Regions from separate parts of the Paenibacillus sp. GYB003 genome, predicted to be linked through region 2. Evidence: predicted binding sites of a transcription regulator. Region 2 holds the regulator's gene; each other region holds the start of a gene.

Region 1 (3,278 bases), on a different contig from region 2:
CGTAGTGGGCGCTCGTGCCGAACGACCCGCCGCCCGCCGCATAAAACGAGTCGTCCAAATGAAAGACGCCGTTGTCGGGACGTATCCACGACGCATCGGGAGTCGGATGATAGCCGATCATCGCCGGCCAGTTGGCGTAATTTTGCTGCCCGTTCGACTCGATCAAGCCGACCTTCAGCCCAGGGACCGGCGCAAGCCGGGCCGCCACGTTTTTATTCCAGTCGACCATCCACGGATTGACCGTCAAATCGGCGCAAAAGCAAGGGACGCCGCGCTCCTTCGCCGCCTTCGCCACCGCCAGCGCGACGCTCATCGTCTTCGCGATCGGCTTGAGCGTAATCGCGCCGTACCCGAGGTCGATGCGCTCCCGCGCATCGCGCTCGTGGTGAACGCTTTCGTCGGCCGCCACCCGCACCGGAATGCGGTCGACCGCCGTTTTGTTTTCCTCGGGAAACGGCTCCTCCAGCAAAATCGTCCGCTCCAGCGCGCCGATGCGGTCCGCATGATCGAGCAGCCGCTGCACCCGCTCCGCCGTGTCGTACCGGCCGTTGCAATCGAGATAATAGACGACCCGGCCGCTGTCCGTATACGGCGTCGTCCGGTCTTTCGCCAGCAGGTGAACGAGCTCGATCTGCCGCTTGTCCCATTCCAGCATTTTGTCCAAGCTGCCGTCCTTGTCCGGGTCGGAGCCGAGCTTCAGCTTCAGAACGAAAAAGCCGTCATCCAGCATGCGGGTGATGTCCGCTTCGGCATGGCCGTACGAAACGACCGGCGTGCAGGCGAGCACCCGGTGACGTTCGGGAAGCGCGGCCTTGAACCGCTCGGGCACCATATCGTCGAACGTCTCGCCCCCGGCGTGCTTCGCGTACAGCAGCCATGCGGCATGATCGATCGGAACGAGCGCGTTCAGCGCGAACGTCTCGCGCAGATCGGTTCTCGCCGTCACTTCGCGCCCGTACGCCATAACCGGCGCCACGAGCCGCTCCAGCAGCTCGGTCGGCTCCTTCCACGCCTCCCCCCGGACGAGCTGCAGCGCCCGCTTCGTCAATGCCAGCATCGCCTCGTTGCCGCCCGCTTCGGAAGTAGCGAAAAAGACGCGCGGATCGGACCACAGCACGCTCTGCACCCCCAGTCCGACGGCCGAACGGCCTTCCTCGCTGTACAGCTTCGCCGCCGTTTGCCACAGCTCGCTCAAATAGCCGCCCTTGAATCCGAACGGCGTCGCGAGCGGTTCCTTCTCTACGGCGTATAGCGCCTTCTCGATCCGAATCATGTATCGGTCCACTCCGTTCTTGTCTTTAGTTGGAATAGACCATATTGTACTACACGTCGGAAAAAATGGGCATAAAAAAATCGCCGGAAACCGATATTCCGGCGACGTTTCGGCAAGCGCTGCGCAGGCGATCGTTACCTTACCCGGCGGTAGGGCCGCGTATAGCCGCCGTCCCGCTGCGCCAAAGCCCCCAAAAGGAGCGAGATGGCGGTAACGATGTGCATGATCATTCCGACGACCGGGATGACCCCGAGGAGCGACGTGACGATCCCGATCATGCTGCCGAGCCTTCCCGCGTTTTCCTTGTGGCAGATGAGCAGCGTAACGATATGCAGAGCGAGCATGACCCATAGTGCGGTATAGCCCGTAGATAAGATAAACGCGCCTCCGAGTACGGGAATGCCGAGAAACGCTTCCATGCCGCCCGTAACGAATTTCATCAATCTCGATAAACTCATGTTCGATTCCTCCCGGTCTTTTCGCCGATCGCTCGGCTTTCGCGAAGCATCTTCCGTATATGATCTTATTGTAGCACCGGGGAAACGAAGCGGCATCGGACTCGAGGCAATGGGGGCTCCCCGTCCGCGGTCGGGCTGCGAAGCACGACCTGCCGTCGGAACGGCGGTTATTGCGGAAACCGGAGCGGTTTGTTAAAATAGGAACAAACGTTCCCTATCGAATCCGACAAGGAGGTTCCACGCCCATGAAACGTCATGTCACCTACGAACCGCTGTCCGTCAAGACGATGCTGGGCGCGGTCAAAGCTCCTTCGATGCCGTTCGAATGGTCGATCAATCCGTATCGCGGGTGCCAGCACGGCTGCGCCTTCTGCTATGCCCGCGCCACTCATTCGTATTTGGGCGTCGAAGCCGACGATACGTTCCAAAACCGCATTTTTATAAAAACGGAAGGCCACGAAGCGCTGCGGGCGCAGCTGGAGAAAAAAGCGCGCTCCCGCAAAGGGATCCGCTCGATCGGCCGCATCGCCATCGGAACGGCGACCGACCCTTACCAGCAAATCGAGGCGAACGCCAAGCTGACCCGCGCCTGCCTGGAAGTGTTGGCCGATTACCCGATTCCGGTATCGATCACGACGCGATCCCCGCTTATCGTTCGCGATCTCGATTTGCTGCGGCGCATGCCCTCCGTTTCCGTCAACATGAGCGTCGGCACGCTGCGAACGGACGTCTGGCGCAATTTCGAGCCGTCGACTCCTTCTCCGGCCAAGCGGCTTGAAACGGTGCGCCGTCTCGGCGAAGAAGGCATCGCGACCAACGTGTTTATGGCGCCGATCCTGCCGCATCTATCGGATCGCCCGGACGATTTGGACGCCTTGATCGAGGCCGTGGCAAGCAGCGCGCCGCGCAGCGTGATGCATTCGATGCTTCGCCTCAGCACGCGCGAGGTCAAAGTATGGTTTTTCCGCACGCTGCATGAGCATTACCCGCATCTGACGGAAACGTATGCCGCCATGTATAACGGTACCGCTTACGCCCCCGAGCCGTACCGCGCGCAGGTGAAGCAGACGATCCGGCTCCTGCTGGAGCGCCACGGACTCGGCTTCGCGGAACCGTTCAACCGCCCTCCTCTCGCGGAGGCCGCGGCCGAGCCCGAGCAGCCGTCCGCGCCCGCGGTTCAGCAGCTGTATTTATTTTGATGCGCAAACGTCAAGCAGACGCCCGATGAACAAAGAAAAGCCGCCGCCTTCCGGAGGCAGCCGGCTCTTCCTTGCCGCATGTCGAACGGAGCGGACGGCATGCGGTTTTCGTTTATGCTAAACGGCTCTCTCTTGAAAAACCAAACGATGCAGCACCGCCTCGCAAATTGCCACGACAACGGAAATGACGAGTATTTCTCCGACCGACAGGCCCCAACTGTACACCATCTCGATCAGGTACAAATACAAAAACGTCAAAATCCCGTCCGCTATGGTCGCGACCGTATTATTGGTATTGCGGAGAATGAGCTGGTCGCCGACAAAATAAGCGATAATCGTGAGAATGGT
Region 2 (3,278 bases):
ACTTTTTCAGCCTTTCGGATATCGCCGGTATGTCGTACAAATTTTGAAATTTGGACAGCACCCATCACGTCCGTTTCCCCTTGATCTGAATGGCGATGCTGCCGGACTGCACCGTGATCGATTCGATCTCGCCGGCGTCGAACACTTTGTCTACGCCCATGCGCCGGGTCGCAAGCTTTTGCTTGCCGATTTTAATGTACGGGCGGCGCAAAAAATACATGACCCCGAGCGCCAAGTACCCGATGACGGTAATCCAGTACAGCGTCTGCGTTTCGTACAGGGCGACGGAGACGATGGCGAAAAAAAGCGAACAGGCGACGAGCAGCGCCGGCAAAAACCAGCTTCTGCCTTTGAACACGTCCATCTGCTCCTCGGCAGAAACCGATATCGGCGCGTGCCCCGCCTTTTTCCGCTTCGCGTTTAGCTCCTTGCTGTTTTTGTAAACCATCCGTTCCCATTTGCGGGACATTCCAAATCCTCCGTTCTTAATGAGGCTTTTTGGTCGAGCCGTCTTTGCTTTCGTCGTCAACCAGCTCGATCGAATCGAGCTGCGCCCGAAGCGACGTTTTAAACGCTTCGATATACTTTTTCCGCAAATCGTTGCGCTCTTCCAGCTCCTCGTCGGTCAACCCGACGGTGTTCGCTTTTTTGGCCAATTCGTTTATACGCGCGATCATTTGTTCGGTAATCATCGGCGGCCTCCTTCTGTCGGTTATCTCCTACTTTGACATGGTTCGGAGCCGCTTGTCAAGGAACGCCGCCGGAAACGGCCAAAAGCCCGGGAGCGCGCTCTCCGGGCGAATCTATGTAAGGGCGAATGCGTATTAGCCATCGGCGTTCCGACGGATCCCGGCACGGCGGGAAGCGGACGTGCGGCTTACGGCAGTTGCAGCACTTGGCCGGCTTGGATGGACGACGACGACAGTCCGTTCGCTTTTTTCAATTTCACGATGTAAGCCCGAATATCGTCGCCTTTCGAGACGCGCTGCTCGGAAATCGACCAAAGCGTATCCCCCGGCTTGACAACGACCGTATCGCGGACCGCCGGAATGCCGGCCGCCTGCACTTCGCCGTCTCCGGCGAAAGCGTGAACGAGGGCGCCGAGACCGAAGCAGCCGATCATCATGACCGCGGCGATCATCGCAAGACGGAGCTTGGCCGACGAACGAGTCCGTTCGACGTCGCCGCTGCCCGCACTCGGCCGATGCGCCGAAGACGCCGGGGCGGCGGAAGAAGATGTATGAAAGCGGCCTTGATATTCGCTTGGTTTGTAATATGCGGAAGCGGACATGGTATCGTTCCTCCCAAACATTTGTTCTGGTATCAGAATAACACGAACACATATTCGCGTCAACGATTTTCGAACGGATGTTCGCTATTTTTTTCGCCTTCTTTTTTGAAGCCATTCGGCCAAAAAAATCGAACTTATGTTTGTGCGAACTCGAGTTCTGTGGTATAATTTACCCAAATAACATGTCCGTACTGGAGTGATCATCGTGAGCAAGGTTTCCAATCGCCAACAAGCGATACTCGAATTTATTAAGAACGAAGTGCGCGATAAAGGCTATCCTCCTTCCGTGCGGGAAATCGGCGAAGCCGTAGGGCTTGCGTCCAGCTCCACGGTGCACGGCCATCTGGACCGTCTCGAGCGGAAAGGCCTCATTCGCCGGGATCCGACGAAGCCGAGAGCGATCGAAGTGTTGGGCCACGACGACTCGTTGTCCGCATTCTCGTTCTCGATCGCGCGCGTCCCGCTGATCGGCAAAGTGACGGCGGGGATGCCGATTACGGCAACGGAAAACATCGAGGAATATTTTCCGCTCCCGAGCCACTTCGTCGGTGATCATAACGTGTTCATGCTGCGCGTCATCGGCGAGAGCATGATCGATGCGGGCATCCATCACAACGACTACGTCATCGTGAAGCAGCAGCCGACCGCCAGCAACGGCGATATCGTCGTTGCCATGACCGAGGACGACGAGGCGACCGTCAAGACGTTTTACAAGGAACGCGACCATATTCGCCTCCAGCCGGAAAATCCGTCCATGGAGCCGATTCGCCTCCGCAACGTAACGATCCTCGGCAAAGTGATCGGATTGTTCCGCGACATTCACTAATATCGTCCACCCCTAACCAAGCAGCCTTCCGGCACAACCGCCGAAAGGCTGTTTTTTCGTTCATTTCGTTCGGCAACCTTGAAACCAATTCCCGTTTGTTGTCGTCTATACAATAGGCAAAACCTGCCACATATTAGGAATGATGGCAGGAAACCCAAATATAAAGAATGGGAGGAGTTAGCTTGATTCGATTTGCCGCTGTACTGAAAACCGTCCGATTTCGCGTCTTCGCCTGGGTCGCCGTGTTGATGGTGGCATCCGGAACTTTCGCCTATGCGGAATCGCCGACAAACGGCACTACGCCGCAGCCGAAGCTGTACATATCGGCGGACGGCGTGCACAACATCGCTTATAACGAACAAGGCGACGTTTGGTACTGGGGCGGTATGGGAGATTTTGAATTTCCGGACTGGAAGCTTCGCGACAATACTCCGATCCGGATGGGGACGATGAAGCACATTGCGCAAGTGTCGTCCAACCTGTTTTTGAAAAAAGACGGAACGGTATGGACTTGGTCGGCCGGCCCGGCCCCGGTCGGCGGCTCCGACCGCCGCTTGCAGTTCCAAATCCAGGATCCCGTTCAACTCGATCTTGCCGATGTCGTCAAGGTGGCGGCGGGCGATTCGTTTCATTCCGCCGTCAAGAAGGACGGCTCCGTCTGGGTATGGCGCCCCGTGCCGCACGGATACGGGGATACTCCCGTACAAATTCCCAATATTTCCGACGCGGCGGATATCGCCTTCGCCAATTGGTCCAGACAGTCCAAGCTGACGATCGTCGGGAAAGACGGCTCCGTTTGGACATGGGAAGGCGCAACGGCTTTCGGGGGCATCGCTCCGGTCAAGGCGAAGCGGGTGGACGGTTTGTCGGACGTGGCGAGCGTATTTGCCGGCGACGAATGCTTTTTTGCGATTCGGAAGGACGGCTCCGTTTGGGGCTGGGGAAGCAATCTCCGCGGCCAGCTCGGACTGGACGAGCAAAAAATCGTCGAATCCCCGGTGAGGCTATCGGCGCTGGACGGCATGGTCGCCATCCAAGGCAGCTTCGACCGCTCGTTAGGCTTGAAAAAGGACGGCACGGTCTGGTCTTGGGGAATTACGCTCGACAAATTTCCGGAGTATGGCGCTAAAATCGATCCGAACCTGCATCAAGTGGCCGGAT
Region 3 (3,278 bases), on a different contig from region 2:
TGACGTCGCGAACCCGCTTCTGCACCGTTTGGGGCGTTATGCCGTGCTTCTCGTTGAATGCGAGCTGTATCGCCCGGCGGCGCTCCGTTTCGGAGATGGCCCGGTCCATCGATTCGGTCCGCTTGTCGCCGTACATGATGACGCGGCCGTTCGCGTTCCGCGCCGCCCGGCCGATCGTCTGGATAAGCGACCGTTCCGCGCGCAGAAACCCTTCCTTGTCGGCGTCCAGAATGGCGACGAGCGATACTTCGGGCAAGTCGAGCCCTTCGCGCAGCAGGTTGATGCCGACGAGGACGTGGAACGTTCCGAGCCGCAAGTCGCGCAAAATTTGCATCCGCTCGAACGTCTTCACGTCCGAGTGCAAATAGCGCACCTTGATGCCGAGCTCCTTCAAATAGTCGGTCAAATCTTCGGCCATCTTCTTCGTCAGCGTCGTGACGAGCACGCGCTCGTCTTTCGCCAGCCGTTCGTTGATTTCCCCGACCAGATCGTCGATCTGCCCTTTTGTCGGTCGCACCTCGATAATCGGGTCGACGAGACCGGTCGGCCGGATGATTTGCTCGACCATCTTCGGACAATGCTCGATCTCGTACGGTCCCGGCGTCGCCGAGATGAAGATCGCCTGTTTCACCTTCTGCTCGAACTCCTCGAACCGGAGCGGCCGGTTGTCGAGCGCCGACGGCAGACGGAAGCCGTGCTCGACGAGCACTTCCTTCCGCGCCCGGTCGCCGTTGTACATGGCGCGGATTTGCGGAAGCGTCTGGTGCGATTCGTCGACGATGACGAGCATGTCGTCCGGGAAGTAGTCGAACAGCGTATATGGGGTCGCTCCGCGCTCGCGGAACGTCAGCGGTCCCGAATAGTTTTCGATGCCGGAACAGAAGCCCATCTCGTGCATCATTTCCAGGTCGTACCGGGTGCGCTGCTCGAGCCGCTGCGCTTCCAGCAGCTTGCCCGCGGCGCGCAGCTCGGCAAGCCTCTCCTCCAGCTCCCGCTCGATGTCGACGAGCGCCCGCTTCATCGTATCTTCGTGCGTCACGAAGTGCGACGCCGGGAAAATCGCCACGTGGTCGCGTTCGCCGAGAATTTCCCCGGTCAGCACGTCGATTTCCGTTATGCGCTCGATTTCGTCGCCGAACAGCTCGACGCGAATCGCCTGCTCGCCCCGGGAAGCCGGGAAAATTTCGACGACGTCGCCGCGCACGCGGAACGTGCCGCGCACGAAGTTCAGATCGTTGCGCTGGTACTGGATGTCCACCAGCTTGTGCAAAATTTCGTTGCGCGGACGCTCCATCCCGGTACGCAGCGACAGCACGAGGTTGCGGTACTCCATCGGGGAACCGAGACCGTAAATGCACGATACGCTGGCGACGACAATGACGTCTCTCCGCTCGAACAGCGAGCTCGTGGCGGAGTGACGAAGCTTGTCGATTTCTTCGTTGATGCTGGAATCTTTCTCGATGTACGTATCGCTGGACGGAATGTATGCTTCGGGCTGGTAGTAATCGTAGTAACTGACGAAATACGATACGGCGTTGTTCGGGAAAAATTCCTGGAACTCGCTGCACAGCTGGGCGGCGAGCGTCTTGTTGTGGGCGATGACGAGGGTCGGCCGGTTCAACTTCGCGATCAGTTGGGCGGCGGTGAACGTCTTCCCGGTGCCGGTCGCGCCGAGCAGCGTCTGATACCGCTTGCCTTCCATTACGCCCTGGTACAGCTCCTCGATCGCCCTCGGCTGGTCGCCTTGCGGCTGAAAATCGGATACAAGCTGAAACGGTTTGTTCTGAAGCACGATATCGCTCATATTTAACCTCTTCTTGGGTCTTTCGTCTCTATTGGTTCGTCGGACTCAGACCGATATTAAGGTAGGACATGCGGAGATTACCGAATGTTTGTTCTCATCATTATACCGCGTTTCCCGAAATGTTGCAAATTTTCAAACAAAGGGTGTGGGTTCGCTGCAATGGATATAACGACGCTGCTTGGCATCGCGCTCGGCCTTGCTGCGCTTGTCGGCGGTTTTCTGCTCGACGACGGGCACATTAGCGGGCTGCTCGTCTATACGGCGGCCATCATCGTATTCGGGGGAACGTTCGGGGCGGTCATCGTCAGCTTTCCGAAGTCGCAATTGAAGCAAATTCCGAAAGCGCTCGGTCTCGCGTTCCGGGAATCGAAGGCGGACCCGAACGGCTGCATCGCGGAATTGGTCGACATGGCGGTCGTCGCCCGCCGCGAAGGGGTGCTGGCGCTCGAAGAACGCGTTCAGCAGCATCCGAATCCGTTTTTGAGGGACGGCTTGCAAATGGTCGTCGACGGCACCGACCCCGAGCTGCTCCGCAGCATGCTGGAGGTCGAAATCGAAGCGAAAGAAAAAATATACGCCGGCTACGCCAAGCTGTTCGAATCGGCCGGAGGCTACGCCCCGACGATGGGCATTATCGGCACCGTCATGGGGCTCATTCACGTGCTCAGCAACATCTCCGATCCGGAATCGCTCGCGGGGGCGATCGCCGTCGCGTTTACGGCCACGCTGTACGGCGTCGCCAGCGCCAACATCGTCTATTTGCCCATCGCCAGCAAAATCAAAGCCCGCGGCGAAGAGCTGATCGCCGAGATGGACATGATCCTCGAAGGCATCCTGTCGCTGCAGGCCGGGGAAAATCCGAAGCTGATCGAGAAAAAGCTGAAATCGTTTCTGCAGGTCGAGGCTCGCGCGGATGGCGGAAAGGACGCGGACGACGATGGCGAGAAGACGTAAAGCGAAGGACGTTTCCCATCAATCGAGCGAGCGCTGGCTGATTACGTACGCCGATCTTATTACGCTGCTGATGATCTTCTTCGTCATCATGTACGCGATGAGCAAAGTCGACGTCGCCAAGTACGAGTCGCTGGCCCAGGCGCTGCAACTCCAGTTCGCCGACGGTCCGTCGATCGTTCCGAAAGGCGCCGGCATTATGGGCGAAGCGATTCCCCGGGAAAGCCCGGACCCGGCCGTTCGGGAGCGGCAGTCGGCGGAAAACGACGCCGAGCGCGAAGCCAGGAACCAAAAAGAAGAAGAGCTGCAAAACCTGCTCAAGGTCGTCCGCGAATATATCGCGGAGCAGCGCTTGGAAGGCCAGGTTTCCGCCAAAGATACGTCGCGGGGCATCGCGATTACGTTGAACGACCTGTTTCTGTTCGACCTCGGCAAAGCCGATCTGAAGCCTGGCGCCTATCCCGTCCTGGAAAAGCTGGCCAGCCTGTTCCCGAAGCTGAACGCCAAAGTCGGCATCGAAGGG

The links. The regulator LexA, encoded in region 2, represses DNA repair genes until DNA is damaged. The targets are predictions, from matches to a motif close to CGAACATATGTTCG.
Region 1: the regulator LexA is predicted to act here: its motif matches at 1,932-1,945, upstream of PV407_RS12735 (SPL family radical SAM protein).
Region 3: the regulator LexA is predicted to act here: its motif matches at 1,886-1,899, upstream of uvrB (excinuclease ABC subunit UvrB).

What each region holds. Positions count from the first base shown of each region.
Region 1 covers NZ_JARBDC010000034.1:89,904-93,181, forward strand. The annotation lists gene PV407_RS12725 (enolase C-terminal domain-like protein) at 1-1,273, opposite strand, end outside; gene PV407_RS12730 (hypothetical protein) at 1,408-1,731, opposite strand; gene PV407_RS12735 (SPL family radical SAM protein) at 1,977-2,930, shown strand; gene PV407_RS12740 (DUF2512 family protein) at 3,048-3,278, opposite strand, start outside.
Region 2 covers NZ_JARBDC010000001.1:115,034-118,311, forward strand. The annotation lists gene PV407_RS00545 (hypothetical protein) at 65-469, opposite strand; gene PV407_RS00550 (DUF896 domain-containing protein) at 486-692, opposite strand; gene PV407_RS00555 (LysM peptidoglycan-binding domain-containing protein) at 878-1,291, opposite strand; gene lexA (transcriptional repressor LexA) at 1,497-2,117, shown strand; gene PV407_RS00565 (RCC1 domain-containing protein) at 2,300-3,278, shown strand, end outside.
Region 3 covers NZ_JARBDC010000062.1:11,372-14,649, reverse strand. The annotation lists gene uvrB (excinuclease ABC subunit UvrB) at 1-1,804, opposite strand, end outside; gene PV407_RS19930 (flagellar motor protein) at 1,964-2,758, shown strand; gene PV407_RS19925 (flagellar motor protein MotB) at 2,742-3,278, shown strand, end outside.